2 linked regions of the Hymenobacter swuensis DY53 genome follow. The protein of the gene in region 1 interacts with the protein of each later gene in a pairwise test. Links are inferred from orthologs where the notes say so. Each region holds a gene or a part of one and is shown in the gene's direction. Other genes may lie near its edges.

Region 1 (7,462 bases):
GCAACGATGAGCAGACGGCCCCCAACATCCTGCCCGATTACCTGGCTGCCCTGCAAGGACTCAAGCGCCCCAAAGATGCCGAGAAGCTGGTGAAGCGTGCCCAAAAGCAACGGCCCCAGGAAGCCAAGCTGGGCGTCACGCTGGGCCAGGTGTACGCCCAGGCTCCCGATGAGCTAGCCGCCCAAAAGCAGTGGGAGCGGGTGCTGGCCCAGCTGCCCCCGGAACAGGTAGTAGCCGTAGCCACCGAGTTTCAGAAGCTGGCGTTACCTGACTGGGCTATCCGTACCTATCTGCGCGGCCGGGAGCTGGCCCGTTCCGAAACCGAGTTCGGCCCCCAGCTCATCCAGCTCTACACCCAGCAGGGCCAGACGGATAAGCTGATGGCCGAAACTCTGCGTCTGGTGCAGGACGATGAGCGGCAACTGCCCTTCGTGCGCAACATGCTTCAAAACAGCCTCCAGGAAGATAAGGACTTTGCCACGCTGGAAAAAGAGCTGCTGAGTCTGGTGCAGAAAAACCCCGAGCTGCCTGTGTACAGTGAGTTGCTGCTGTGGCTGCAGGTGCAGCGCCGCGACTTTACCGGCGCGCTGGTGCAGGCCAAAGCCCTCGACCGGCGCGGCCGTACCGAAGGCCAGCGCGTACTGGAAGTAGCCGAAATTGCCCGCCGCAACAAAGACTACGAAAGCGCAATCCAAGGCTACGATTACGTGGTGCGCGAGTACCGCAACCAACCGTACTACGCCCTGGCCCGCCAGCGCCTCGTGCAGACCCGCGAGGACCAGGTACGCAACACGTACCCCGTCAGCCCCGCCCAGCTGCGGAGCCTGCTGCAGGAGTATGAGCAGGTGCTTACTGACCTGGGCCGCACGCCCGATACGGCCCCGGTGCTGCGTAGCATGGCGGCCTTGCGCGCCTTCCAGCTCGATGAGAAGGAACCCGCCATGAAGCTGCTCAACGAGGTAATCACCATGCCCCGCGCCAGCCTCGATGTGGTGGATCAGGCAAAGATTGATCTGGCCGATATCTACCTGCTGCGCGCCGAGCCTTGGGAAGCTACCCTGTTGTACTCGCAGGTAGAGAAGTCGCACAAGGATACGCCGCTGGGTTATGATGCCAAGCTGCGCAACGCCCGCCTCAGCTACTTTGCCGGCGACTTCAAGCTGGCCCAGTCGCATCTGGATATTCTCAAGCAGGCCACCAGCCGAGAAATTGCCAACGATGCCATGCAGCTCAGCCTGCTCATCACCGACAACACGGCCATGGACACGGCCGGCGTGGCCCTGCGCGACTACGCCGTGGTGGAGCAGCAGGTATTCCAGAACAAGTTGCCGGAAGCCCTGCGCGGCCTCGATGCTCTGCTGGCCAAGTATCCCGGCCACGCGCTGCAGGACGACGCTTGGTACCTGAAGGCCCAGCTTCAGCGCCGCACCGGTGACTATCCCGGTGCCTTAGCCACCCTGGAGCGCATTACGGCTAACCCCAAATATGATGTGCTCAGCGACGACGCACTGTTCTTGGCCGCTCTCATTCAGGAGGAAAACGTGCAGGACCGCGAGAAAGCCCAGCAGCTCTACAACCAGGTTATCACCAAGTACCCCGGCAGCATCTACGTGGCCGAAGCCCGCAAACGGTTCCGCAAAATGCGCGGCGATGCGGTCAACTAGAATCACAGATTTTCGCTGATTAACTGTGGTTTCGCTGATTCAGGCCGGCAAAACGTGTACCCCGGAGCTGGGCTCTGGCTTGCGCTTAGGAGTAAGACCCTTCTGACGCGGGCCGGAGCCCAGCTCCGGGGTACACGTTTTGCCGGCCTCGAACACTACCCCCTCAATCTGCGGCATCTGCACCCGAATCTGCGAAAATCTGTGCTTCTGTTTTTGTACTTTTGGAGATACTGCCGCTGTTAGGCTCCTCTGTACTCATGGAAAAACGATGGATTCGCAAGCCCGCGCCTGACGTTGAAACAGTCCGGCATCTGGCTGATGCGCTGCGCGTAAACGAGGCCATCGTCAGCCTGCTGTGCCAGCGCAATGTGGGCACGTTTGAGGAAGCGCGTTCCTATTTCCGTCCCGACCTCAGCCAGCTACCCGACCCGCTGCTCATGCGCGACATGGACCGCGCCGTGGACCGCCTGCTCCAAGCCCTGCACCTGGGCGAGCGGGTGCTGGTATTTGGCGACTATGACGTGGACGGGACTACCTCCGTGGCACTGGTGTACAGCTATTTGTGCCGATTTTTCGGGCCGGAGCGCATTGATTACTACATTCCGGACCGCTACAAAGAGGGCTATGGCATTTCCGACGCCGGCATCGACCATGCCCACGACTTCGGCTACCAGCTCATTATTGCCCTCGACTGCGGTGTGAAGTCGGTGGATAAGATTGCCTATGCCAACCAGCGCGGCGTCGATTTTATCATCTGTGACCACCACTTACCCGGTCCCGAGCTGCCAGCGGCCGTGGCCGTACTCGACCCCAAGCGCCAGGATTGCCCGTATCCGTTCAAGGAACTGTCGGGCTGCGGCGTGGGCTTCAAACTGATGCAGGCCTTCACCCAGCACCAAGGCCTGCCCGAAGACGAACTCTATGAGTTGTTGGACTTAGTGGCCGTGAGCATTGCCGCCGACATCGTGCCCATCTACGGCGAAAACCGCACCCTGGCCTACCACGGCCTGCGCCTCATTAACGACCGGACCCGGCCTCAGCGCCCCGGCCTGGATGCGCTGCGCGAACTGGCCGGCCTGCAAACCGCCGAGCTAAACATTAGCAGTCTGGTGTTCGGGTTTGCGCCCCGCATCAACGCGGCCGGCCGCATGGGTGACGCCAAACGCTCGGTGGCCATGCTGCTGGCCGGCAGCACCGCAGAAGCCGTAGCCACTGCCGGCGTAGTCGACAAAACCAACCAGGAACGCCGGGGTTTCGACACTAGCATAACGAAGGAAGCGCTGGAAATGATTGAGCAGAGCGACCTGCTGCGCACCGCCCGCACCACCGTGCTATTCAAGCAGGATTGGCATAAAGGCGTGGTGGGCATTGTGGCCTCGCGCTGTCTCGATAAGTACTACCGGCCCACCATTATCCTCACCGAAAGCAACGGCAAAGCCACCGGCTCAGCTCGTTCGGTGGTAGGGTTCGATGTGCACCAAGCCATTGAGGACTGCGCCGAGCTGCTCGACCAGTACGGCGGCCACATGTACGCCGCCGGCCTCACGCTGCCGGTAGAGAACGTGCCCGCTTTCCAGGAGAAATTCGAGCGGATTGTAGCCGGTCGTATCCTGCCGGAGCAGCTGATTCCGCCCGTGGAAATTGACTGGACCATTCGACTAAGCGACATTACGCCGTCGTTTTACCGGCTGCTGAGCCAGATGGAGCCGTTCGGTCCTGGCAACCCCAACCCGGTGTTTGCCTCCGAGCAGGTGTACGCCACCCCCGATTCGGCGCGCATTGTAGGCAACTCCCACCTCAAGCTTACCCTCACTCAGGACGGCCACCACACCGTGGATGCCATTGGCTTCGGGCTGGGCGAATACCACGAGCAAATTCGTCAGGGCCAGCCGTTCAGCGTTTGTTACACCATCGAAATCAACGAGTACCGGGGCGTGAAGAACCTGCAGCTGCGGGTGAAGGACATCCGGTGGGAGTAGCGGTGAGTGAGTGAAGCAGTTACTTACGCACTTTCCACACCCAGCCAATAAGCACCAGTTGGAGCGGCAGGCGCGCCCATAGCGCCCATAACGGCACTGGCAGGCCTGCGCCGCGGGTTTGCAGCATGTATACGTTGGCTGGAAACACGGCTACCAGTAGCGCCATCAGGCCCCAAGCGGCCCAGCAGCGGGTAGCGGGAATAAGCAGCCCGAGGCTACCGGCCAGTTCAGCCGCGCCGCTCAGGTATACCAGTAGGAGGGGAGCCGGCAGGTAGGGCGGTACGATGCGCAGAAACCCCGCTGGGTTAGTAAAATGCGTAATGCCGGCCCCGATAAAAAACGTAGCCAGCATAATGCGGCTGATGGTTTTGATGCGCATGCCGACAAGGTACAGGGGAATCGGCGTGTCGTTCGTGCCAGAAAGCTGTCCTTCGGGTACTTCGCCTGTAATGACAATCCACCCGTTCACCCATTCATACTACCTATCTTCGCCGGGGCGTTAGTGCCGTATCCCATCTATCCTTGTTCGTTTTATGAAAGCTACTTTGCTGGCCCTCGGGCTGAGCCTCGCCACCGCTTCGGCCGCTTTGGCCCAACAGCCCGCTGGCTACCAGATTCGCCTCGATTTGCAGCAGGTGACCAACGACCGGGTGAAGGTCGTTATTAATACCCCCGCTATCCGTGAGGCGCAGGCTACGTACGTTATGCCCTCGGTGGTGCCCGGCTCGTACTCCAAGAAGGATTACGGCCGCTTCGTGACCAGCTTCAAGGCGTTTGATAAGAATGGCAAGAGCCTGAAGGTGAAGAACAACGGCCCCAACCTGTTTGTCATCGACAACGCAACCAAGCTGGCCCGCCTCGAATACCTGGTGGACGATACCTGGGACGTGAAGCAGGACGACCAGTTCATCTTCCAGCCCGGCGGCACCAACATTGATGCCGGCCGCAACTTCACTATTAACCATTACGGCTTCTACGGCTACTTCGAGGGCTACAAGATGCTGCCCTACGAGGTGCAGGTGCAGAAACCCGCCGACCTCTACGGTGCCACCGCCTTGGATGTGCGCCGCGCTTCAACTACGCAGGACGTATTCACGGCCTCCAACTACGTGACGCTGGCCGACGGCCCCATCCTCTACGCCCGCCCCGATACGGCCAGCTTCAGCACCGGCGGGGCCCGCATTTCGGTGGCCGTGCTGTCGGAGAGTGGCGCGGTGAAGGCTGCGGACGTAAGCCAGATGCTGCGGCCTATGTCGGAGGCCTTGACGAAGTACTTTGGTAAGATGCCAGTGCCGCGCTACCAGTTTCTGTTCTACTTCCCCAGCCTCACCTCGGCGCTTAATAGCGAAAAAGGCGGTTACGGGGCCATGGAGCACAGCTACTCTTCTCTCTACTTCCTGCCCGAGCTGCCCGACGCCGACCGCCTGCGCAGTATGGTGCTGGAAGTGGCCTCGCACGAGTTTCTGCACATGCTGGCCCCGCTCAACATCCATTCCCGCGAAATCGGGGAGTTCGACTTCCGCAACCCCCAGATGTCGCAGCACTTGTGGCTGTACGAGGGCGTGACGGAGTACGTGTCGCAGCTGGTGCAGGTGCAGGGCGGGCTTATCACGCCGGAGGAGTTTCAGAAGCGCGTGAAGGAGAAAATCGACAAGTCGGATAAGTACGCCACCGTGTCGTTTACGGAGATGAGCCGCCGCATTTTGGAAGACCCGTACAAAGACATGTATGAGAACGTATACAACAAGGGCGCGCTCATCGGGCTGCTGCTGGACATTCGCATCCGGGAGCTGAGCCAGGGCCGCCAGACGCTGCGCGACGTGCTGCTGGCCCTGCGCGAGAAGTACGGCCCCACCCGCTCCTTCGAGGACAAAGACCTGATTCCTGAAATCGTGGCCCTTACCAACCCCGAAATCGGGACGTTCTTCCGCCGCTACGTGGAGGGCGCCGAGCCGCTGCCGCTGGCCGAGGACCTGGCCAAAATCGGGTGGACGTACGCGCCCACCGGCCAGGCCCGCGTGAAGGCGTTCGGTAACCTGGGCTTCGCCTATGACCAGAGCAAGGACCAGTTCCGGGTAGCCAAAACCAAGCCTGAGGACAACGCCTTCGGTCTGGACGAGGGCGACGTGGTGGTGGCTATCAACGGGCAGTCGGTAACGATGCAGACCGCCGAGAAGCTGCTGCGCCCGTTGGTAGAGCCCCAGACGGCCGACGCCGTACGGGTGAAGTTCCGCCACGGCAACGGTGCCGAGCAGGAACGCCAGGCCACCCCGCGCGAGTTTGAAGTAGAAGTCAAGAACCTCGTCGAAACGCAGTCTGCTGCCACTCCCGCCCAGCAAACGCTGCGTAGCAGGTTGTTAAAAGGGTAGAGACGCGTCAGTACAAGCGGCGCTTTGAGGTGTCGTTGTGCCGCCTCGAAATGACACACCTGTTGACCTTCCTGCTTCCCCTTACCTTTGCCCCACGATGATTCTACGAGCCGAGCACCTGGTTAAGAAATACAAGTCGCGCACGGTAGTGAACGACATGTCGCTGCAAGTGGAGCAGGGCGAGATTGTGGGGCTGCTGGGGCCGAACGGAGCCGGCAAAACCACCTCGTTCTACATGACGGTGGGCATGGTGAAGCCCGACTCCGGCCGCGTATTTCTCGATGACAAGGAAATCACCAAGCTGCCCATTTACCAGCGGGCCCGGCTGGGCGTGGGCTATCTGGCCCAGGAGGCCAGCGTATTTCGCGACCTGACCGTGGAGGAAAACATTCTGGCTGTGCTGGAAATGACGGATATGCCCAAGCAGGCTCAGCGCGACAAGGTAGAAGAGCTCATTAGTGAATTCAGCCTCGGCCATGTGCGCAAAAATCTGGGCCGGGTGCTGAGCGGCGGTGAGCGGCGGCGCACCGAAATTGCCCGGGCCTTGGCCGTCGACCCCAAGTTTGTGCTGCTCGATGAGCCGTTTGCCGGCGTCGACCCCATTGCTACCGAGGAAATCCAGAGCATCGTGGCCCGCCTCAAACACAAAAACATTGGCATCCTCATCACCGACCACGATGTGAACTCCACCCTGGCCATTGTGGACCGGGCGTACCTACTCTTCGAGGGTAAGCTGCTGAAAGCCGGTACCGCCGAGGAACTGGCTGAAGATGAGATGGTACGCCGCGTGTACCTGGGCAAGAATTTCGAGCTGAAACGCAAGGACTACACCACGGCTCCCGGTCAGGATATGACTGCGGAAAGTGCCTGAGGTGAGCTCAGCAAGCTTGCTGTACTGCTGCCTCACCTGATAGGCAGGGCCAGTGCCGTAAACGCAGCCGCGAAAAGGCCGTTGGGGTCCCGTCAGAATCACCCAAAGCATTTCGGTAACTTTCCCGGGCGGTCAGCGGTACAGCGTATCCGGTGGCCGCCCGGCCGCTTTTTCCTTCTCATCTCTCCTCCGTGATTAGTACCGTTCTGACCTGGGCCGTGCAGCGCCGGTTGGCCAGCATCAGCCATTTTAGGGATAACCCGCACGAGGTGCAGCAGGCGGTACTGCACAGCCTGTTGCACACGGCCCGCGCTACGGCCTGGGGCCGCCGCTACGGCTACTCCGATGCGCCTTCGGCCCGGGAGTTTGCCCAACGGGTACCCATCAGCAGCTACGAGGAGTTGTACCCGGAAATTGAGCGGGTCCTGCGTGGCGAGTCCGATGTGTTGTGGCCCGGCCGCGTGGAGTGGTTTGCCAAAAGCAGCGGCACCACCAACGCCCGCAGCAAGTACATTCCCGTTACGCGCGCCTCTCTGCACGAGGGCCACTACCGCGCCGGCCGCGACATGACAGCCCTGG
Region 2 (7,682 bases), 3.1 Mb from region 1 along the record:
GTAGCTGGAGCAGCAGAAGTGGTAGTTTCCGTTGTAGGAGCTGTTGTCTGACAGGCCCCCAGCAGCAGGAGCAGAGGCAAGGAAAGGCGCATGCTATAAGGAAGGTGAAGTGAGAAAATAAACCAGCAGAAACCGGCTGGTTACGGCACACAAATTGTACCGGCTAAAGAACAAAATGGTTATTTTGCGGTATGCGAAAATTCCCCCCCTTCGTTCTGTTCCTCGCTCTGTTCAGTGCCAACGTTTATGCTCAGAAAAAACCAGCCATTGCCCCACTGACAGCCGGTGTTTCGGCCGCTACGGTAGAACGGATAGTGCGTACCCTAGCCGCTGATGATATGCAGGGCCGCGCCACCGGCAAGCCTGGCAGCCTGAAAGCCGCCGAGTTTCTGGCCGCTGAATTCCAGCGCATCGGTCTGGAGCCGCTGCCGGGTCTGACGTCTTTCGCCCAGACATTTCCGGCCTATGAGGCCCGTACGGCGGCCGCCTTCGTGTCCATCAACGGTAGCAATGTAAGCCCGGATAAGCTGCTGCTGATTTCCGGCCAGCCGCACCTGAACTGGACGGAGGCCGATGAACCCGCTGCCCGCGTTGTCACCATTGGTCCCAAAGACAACCTGATGAAGGACGTGCGGGCACTGCTCGACCCTAAGGAAAACACTATTGTGTTTGTGGACCCCACGCAGGCGGCCGCGTTTGCCAGAGTGGCTGGCTACGTGAAACGCGGCGGCCTGCGGGCCGATAAGCCGGCTCCGTTCACCACCTTGCTTATTCTGGCGCCTCCGGCCCCTACGCCCCTTAAGTTTCAAGTGGCCGCTACCACCACCATCCGCACGGTGGAGTTGCGTAATGTGGTGGGCGTGCTGCCTGGCAAAGATGCCGCCCGCGCCACCGAGCAGGTGGTGTTCAGCGGCCACTACGACCACCTGGGCTTCCTACCCGCCGTGGTCGGTGACTCCATTGCCAACGGGGCCGACGATGACGCCAGCGGCACTACTGCTGTGGTAGCCTTGGCCGAATATTTCAAGAAGAAGAACGATAACGCCCGCCCGCTGGTGTTCGTGGCCTTCACGGCCGAGGAAATTGGCGGTTTCGGAGCCCGGCATTTCTCGAAGCAACTCAATCCCCAGCAGGTGGTGGCCATGTTCAACATCGAAATGATTGGCAAGCAGGCCAAATTTGGACCCAACACCGCCTTCATTACCGGTTTTGATCGGTCGGATTTTGGCAAGATGCTGCAGGATAACGCCAAAGGCACTGTGTTCCGCTTCGAGCCCGACCCGTACCCCGAGCAAAACCTATTCTTCCGCTCCGACAACGCCACCTTGGCCCGCTTGGGTGTACCCGCCCACACCATCAGCACCGACCAGATTCCGACCGACAAGAAGTATCATTCCGTGGACGATGAAGTCGAAAGCTTGGATCTGCCCAACATGACGGCCGTTATTACGGCCATTGGCCGGGCTGCCGTCGGCATCGTCAGCGGCCAGCAGACCCCCACCCGCATTGCGCCTGAAACGGTAAAGCAATAGCTGCCGGTAGCTTGTCAGCCCGTCAGATTGAGTTTTGGACTTAACCTGACGGGCTGCTTTTTTATTTTCTGTAAACGGTTCTCAGCTTACACTAAACTATCTATGATACTATTACCCGAGTATCGTAGGCTACTGGTTATCAATGGAGGTCTGCTGATTTTGGGTATACTTCTGTATGGATTTACCTACATAGCAGGTTTGCCAGACCGTAGGTTAGATGAGAGTGTGTTTACAGTACTCTTGCTTCTACTCGTGTTCCTTTTTGCTACTGTGTTGATTAATAGCTGGTACGCTGTGAAAATGCTGTTCAAAAAGAAATTCAAACTAACTCTATGCTACACGTTGGCTGCTTTGGTATGGTGGCCTCTATTCTATTTTTTGCTTGATGGCATTGGGCACTTGGGTGACAAGATTGGGGGCTGAATAGCAGGTCGCCAGCTAGAATATTTGACAGCTCAAAAACGGGGAGAAGAGTCCAGTGCACCGGACTTTTCTCCCCGTTATCTTTGTTGATTCCCTGCTGGCCCCGGCTGGCGTACTTCATCCAATCCGCTACGAGTGAAAGTTTGCATTGCCGAAAAGCCCAGCGTGGCCCGCGAAATTGCCCAGGTGCTGGGTGCCAACCGCAAAATGGACGGCTACTTCGAGGGCAACGGCTACCAAGTTACCTGGACGTTCGGCCACTTCTGCCAGCTGCGCGAGCCCGAGGACTACCGCCCCGAGTGGAAGCGCTGGAGCATTCATGATTTGCCCATGTTGCCCGAGCAGTTTGGCATCAAGCTCATGCGCCGCGACGACGGCGTGGTGCGGCAGTTCAACGTGATTAAGAACCTGCTGGCCTCCGCCGAGGAAGTTATCAACTGCGGCGACGCCGGGCAGGAAGGGGAGGTGATTCAGCGCTGGGTGCTGCTGGAGGCCAAGTACCGCAAGCCCACCAAGCGCCTCTGGATTTCCTCGCTCACCGAAGAAGCCATCCGCCAGGGCTTCCAAAACCTGCGCGAGGGCTCGGAGTTCGACTCGCTGTACCAGGCCGGTAAGAGCCGCGCCGTGGGCGACTGGCTGCTGGGCCTGAACGCTACCCGGCTGTTCACGCTCAAGTACGCGCCCGGGCAGCGGCAGGTGCTCAGCATCGGGCGAGTGCAGACGCCCACGCTGGCATTGCTGGTAGACCGGCACCACGAAATTCAGAACTTCCGGCCCGAGCCCTACTGGGTGCTGCGTACCGAGTACCGGGGCACCATGTTCAGCCACGTGGCCGTGGTGAAAAAGGGCAAGGACGACGACGAGCCCGACGAAAAGGCCCGCCTGAAGGCCCGCGGCTACTTCGTGACCCAGGAGGAGGCCGATGCAGCCCTGGCCCAGGTAACCGGCCAGCCCCTCACGGTGACCAACGTGGAAATCAAAAAGGCGCTGGAGAGTCCGCCCGCGCTGTTCGACCTGACCTCCCTGCAGGTGCAGTGCAACAACCAGTTGGGCCTATCGGCCGAGGATACGCTCAAGACGGTGCAGGGCCTCTACGAGAAGAAAGTGGTGAGCTACCCCCGCGTGGATACCACCTACCTGCCCGACGACCAATACCCCAAAATTCCCGGCATCCTGCGCGGGCTGGGCGGGGCGCACGCGGCGCTGGCGGCCCCGCTGCTGGCGGGCGGCAAAATCCGCAAGAGCACCAAGGTGTTCAACAACCAGAAGGTAACGGACCACCACGCCATCATCCCCACCGGAGCCAGTGCGGGCAGTCTGCACGGCACCGAGCAGCAGGTGTACGACATCATCACGCGCCGCTTCCTGGCCGCGTTTTACCCCGATTGTGAAGTCTCGAACACTACCGTGACGGCCGACGTGGCCGGGCGCACCTTCCGGGTACGGGGCCGGCAGATTCTGAGCCCCGGCTGGCGCGAAGTATACGGCGACCCGGAGAAGCAGCAGGCCCCCTCGGCCCCCAAAGCGGCCGGCGAAGGCGACGACGACGTGGTGAGCACCGTGCTGCCCAGCTTTCAAAAGGACGAAACCGGCCCCCACAAGCCCCGCCTCGACGCCAAGCAAACCCAGCCCCCGCGCGAATACACGGAGGCCATGCTGCTGCGGGGCATGGAAACCGCCGGCCGCAACGTGGACGACGACGAGCTGCGCCAGGCTATGAAGGAAAACGGCATCGGCCGCCCTTCTACCCGCGCCGCCATTATCGAAACCCTGTTCAAGCGCGGCTACATCCGCCGCGACCGGAAGAAAATTGTGCCCACGCCCACCGGCGTGGAGCTCATCGGCCTCATCCGCAACCCCACGCTGAAGTCAGCGGAGCTGACGGGCCAGTGGGAGCGGAAGCTGCGCCAGATTGAAGGCGGCCAGCTCGACCAGGAGCAGTTTCTGGGCGAGCTGAAACAGCTGGTGCGCGAAATGGTGCACGAGGTGAAGCATGACGGCTCCGGCCGCGCCGTCACGGTAGCCAACGCCGCGCAAGCCGCGCCGGCAGCTGGTAAACCTGCGGCTACTCGTCCGACTCCGGCAGCCGCCACGCCGGCCGTGCCGGGGGCATTGGGCCCATGCCCAGCCTGCGGCAGCGGCCACATCCTGCGGGGCAAGTCAGCGTTTGGTTGTTCGCGCTGGAAGGAGGGTTGCCAGTTCCGGCTGCCGGTGGAATTCGAGGGCAAGAAATTCACCGATAAGCAGGTGGGCGACCTGCTCAAAAAAGGCCGCACTCAGGTGATGCAGGGCTTCCTGGACGAGGTCGGTAATAAGTTCGGGGCCGCCATCCGCCTCACGCCCGCCCGCACCCTGGAACTGGTGCGCGCCGCCGAAAGCAAGCCTACCACCCCGCAGGACCCCGGCCAGATACCCTGCCCGGTGTGCCGCTTGGGCCAGATGCTGAAGGGCAAGAGCGCCTGGGGCTGCTCCCGCTTCCGCGAGGACTGCCAGTTCCGGGCCCCATTCGAGTGGGGTGGCAAAACCCTCACCGATGCCCAGATGAACCAGCTTCTGCGCAAAGGCAAAACCGGCGTCATCCGCGGCTTCATTTCCTCGAAATCTGGCGCGCGGTACGAAGCCGCTTTGCAGGTCGGGGCCGATGGGCGCATTGAGCCGGTGTTTGATAACAAGGGGTAATGCAAAGGTGGTGGCGTCCTGAACCCGCGAATAGAACTGCGCGCGTCTGAACAGCTGCGCAAACGTCTGTGCCCTCTGCGGGAACCGATGGTAGGACGGCTCTGCACCAGTGACACAAACTTCTCAATCCGATAAAATGCCGCTGGCTTCCGGGCTGCTGGTGAGCATGCTGCTGAGCGCACTTCTGTGGCTGGGTGGCGATTGGTAGAATAGCGAAAGGCAGAATATGATCGGCCTGAATATGCGCTAAATACAATTTATAGGCAGGGTGTCCGAAACTGCTTTTAAGCTGACGGAGGTGGTGTGGCATTACTATATGCCGGGCAGGGGCGGATAAAAAGCGCGTAATTCGGCTACTGGCAACGTTCCCGACAACGATTGCGCAAATAATCAGCGGGTTGAAAGGCAGGAACTCCCGGAGATAGACCTAACATTAGTGAGGGCTTACTTCTTCAGGCTCTCAGCTCTTTCTTCGACCAGTCAAAATTCCCCGCTATGAAAAAAAGCCTACTGTTGAGCTCATTGGTGCTGCTGACGGCGGGAACGGCGCTGGCCCAGCAGACCCGCCCGGTGCAGGGCCGGGTGCTGGATGCAGCTACCGGCGAAGCCCTGCCCGGCGTCACGGTCATTATCAAAAACACCACCATCGGGGCCACAACCGATAACGACGGCAGCTTCTCGCTGAGCGTGCCCGCCGGCACGGAAGCGGTGCTCACCTTCAGCTACATCGGCTACGTGCCCCAAACGGTACCGGCCGGCAACCTCGACAAGCTCAAAGTGTCACTCAAGCCCGATCAGAAGGCGCTGGATGAGGTGGTAGTTATTGGCTACGGGCAGGTGAAGAAGAGCGACGTAACCGGGGCCATCGTCTCGGTGAAGGAGGAGGATTTGAAGAAGGTGCCCTCGGCCAACGTGATGGAAACCCTCCAGGGCCGCCTGCCGGGCGTAGATATTACCCGCAGCAGCGGCTCGGCCGGCTCGGGCGTGAACATTGCCGTGCGCGGCAACCGCTCCATCACGGCTCAGAACGGCCCGCTGTTTATCGTAGATGGCGTGCAGTACAACTCCATTCAGGACATCAACCCCAACGACATCCAGAGCATGGAAGTGCTCAAGGACGCCGCGTCCACGGCCATTTACGGCTCGCGGGGAGCCAATGGGGTAATTATCGTCACGACCAAAAAAGGCACCTCGGGGCAGCCGCGCGTAACGGTGAACTCCTACTACGGCATCACCGATGCCGTGTACTACCCGCGCGTGAACGATGCGGCGGCCTACGTGGCCCAGAAGCGCGAAGCCAACCGCACCACCGGCACCTGGACGGATGTCTCCAACGACAGCAAGATCTTCACGCCGCTCGAAATTCAGAATATCAACAACGGCGTGAGCACCAACTGGATGGATATGCTGCTGCGCCAAGGCGTGCAGCAGGAACACCAGATTGGCCTGGCCGGCGGCTCCGACAAAACCAAGTTCTACACCTCGTTCGACTACTTCAACGAGCAGGGCCTGTTCCGGATGGACGACCTCAACCGCTACTCCATCCGTTTCAACCTCGACCAGAAAATCAACGCCAAGGTGAAGGTGGGGCTGCAAAGTCAGCTCACCTACTTCAACCTCGACCGGCGGCGCGACCCCACCAACCAGGCCAACAAAATCAACCCGCTGCTTACGCCCTACGAGGAGAACGGTAACCTGGCCATTTTTCCCAACGCGGGCAACTTCATCAACCCGCTTATTGATGAGCAGCCGGGCAACTACCAGAACAACCAGCGCACCACCCGCACCTTCACCACGGCCTACGCCAGCTACCAGATTCTGCCCAGCCTGAGCCTGCGCTCCAACCTGGGCCTCACGCTGTCTAACGCCCGCACCGGCATCTACCAGGGTTCCAACACCCTGGACCGCAACGGCTCGGTGGCGCAGTCGGCCTACGGGACGGAGTTCGTGACCAACTGGAGCTGGGAGAACATTCTCAACTTCAACAAAACCTTCGGCGACCATACCGTTACGGCCACCGGCATCACCTCCCTGCTCACGTTCAACAACGAAAGCTCCAATGCCCAGGGCCGCAACCAGCTGCTCGATTACCAGGGCTACTACGCCCTGGCCAATGCCAACCAGCAGGTGGGCATCAACAGCGGCTACGTGAACAGCAAGCTGATTTCCTTCACGGGCCGGGTGCAGTACAACTTTAAGAGCCGCTACCTGCTCACGCTCACCGGCCGCTCCGATGGTTCCTCGGTGCTGGCCCCCGGCAACAAGTGGGCATTTTTCCCCTCGGTGGCAGCCGCCTGGCGCATTATTGAGGAAGATTTCATGAAAGGCGTCACGCCCGTTACGGATCTGAAGCTGCGGGTGAGTTACGGCCGTGCCGGCAACTACGATATTCCGGCCTACTCCACCCAGTCGTTGCTGGTGCGGATTCCGTTTGGCTTCGGCGAAACGTCCTCGCCAGCTTACACTTTCGCCAACCGTATCGGGAATAAGGCGCTGGGCTGGGAGCTGTCGAACACGCTCAACTTCGGCCTCGATTTCGGGCTGCTGCAAAACCGTCTGACCGGCACCGTGGACGTGTACGACACGCGCACCAGCAACTTGCTGCTCAACCGTGTGCTGCCGGCCACTTCGGGCTACTCGGTAGTCACGGAAAACGCTGGCAAAACCCGCAACCGGGGCATTGAGGTGGGCCTGAACGCGCTGGTGATGGAAAAGGAAAGCTTCCGCTGGAACGCCGGACTCACCTGGTTCAAGAACAAGGAGGAAATTACGGCTCTCACCATTTCGGGCAACGACGTGAGCAACCGGTGGTTTATCGGCTCGCCGGTGAATGTGTTCTACGACTACGAAAAGCTGGGTATCTGGCAGACCTCGGAAGCCGACGAAGCCAGATCCTTCGGCCAGAAGCCCGGCCAGATCAAGGTGCGTGACCTGAACGGCGACGGCCGCATCACGGCCACCGATGACCGCAAGGTGCTGGGCACTACGGTGCCCAAGTGGAGCGGCTCCTTCAACACCGATTTCAGCTACAAGGGCTTCGATTTGTCG

The links.
Region 2: the proteins of recJ (region 1) and HSW_RS08875 interact in binary tests that used the Escherichia coli proteins (3 or more experiments, as listed by UniProt). The link is inferred for Hymenobacter swuensis DY53 from one-to-one orthologs.

The regions. Positions count from the first base shown.
Region 1 is NZ_CP007145.1:4,850,806-4,858,267, forward strand. What follows is about bases 1,408-4,282. They hold recJ (single-stranded-DNA-specific exonuclease RecJ), read left to right. Parts: upstream 1,408-1,921; coding sequence 1,922-3,643; downstream 3,644-4,282. Other genes in these bases: HSW_RS22015 (tetratricopeptide repeat protein), read left to right, coding at 1,408-1,664; HSW_RS22025 (DoxX family protein), read right to left, coding at 3,663-4,022; HSW_RS22030 (M61 family metallopeptidase), read left to right, coding at 4,177-4,282. Outside these bases: more of HSW_RS22015, read left to right, coding at 1-1,407; more of HSW_RS22030, read left to right, coding at 4,283-6,012; lptB (LPS export ABC transporter ATP-binding protein), read left to right, coding at 6,110-6,883; HSW_RS22040 (GH3 auxin-responsive promoter family protein), read left to right, coding at 7,075-7,462. UniProt on the Escherichia coli protein: Single-stranded-DNA-specific exonuclease.
Region 2 is NZ_CP007145.1:1,732,358-1,740,039, forward strand. The notes cover bases 1,768-4,862. They hold HSW_RS08875 (type IA DNA topoisomerase), read left to right. Parts: upstream 1,768-2,090; coding sequence 2,091-4,634; downstream 4,635-4,862. Outside these bases: HSW_RS08860 (META domain-containing protein), read right to left, coding at 1-92; HSW_RS08865 (M20/M25/M40 family metallo-hydrolase), read left to right, coding at 192-1,532; HSW_RS08880 (SusC/RagA family TonB-linked outer membrane protein), read left to right, coding at 5,130-7,682.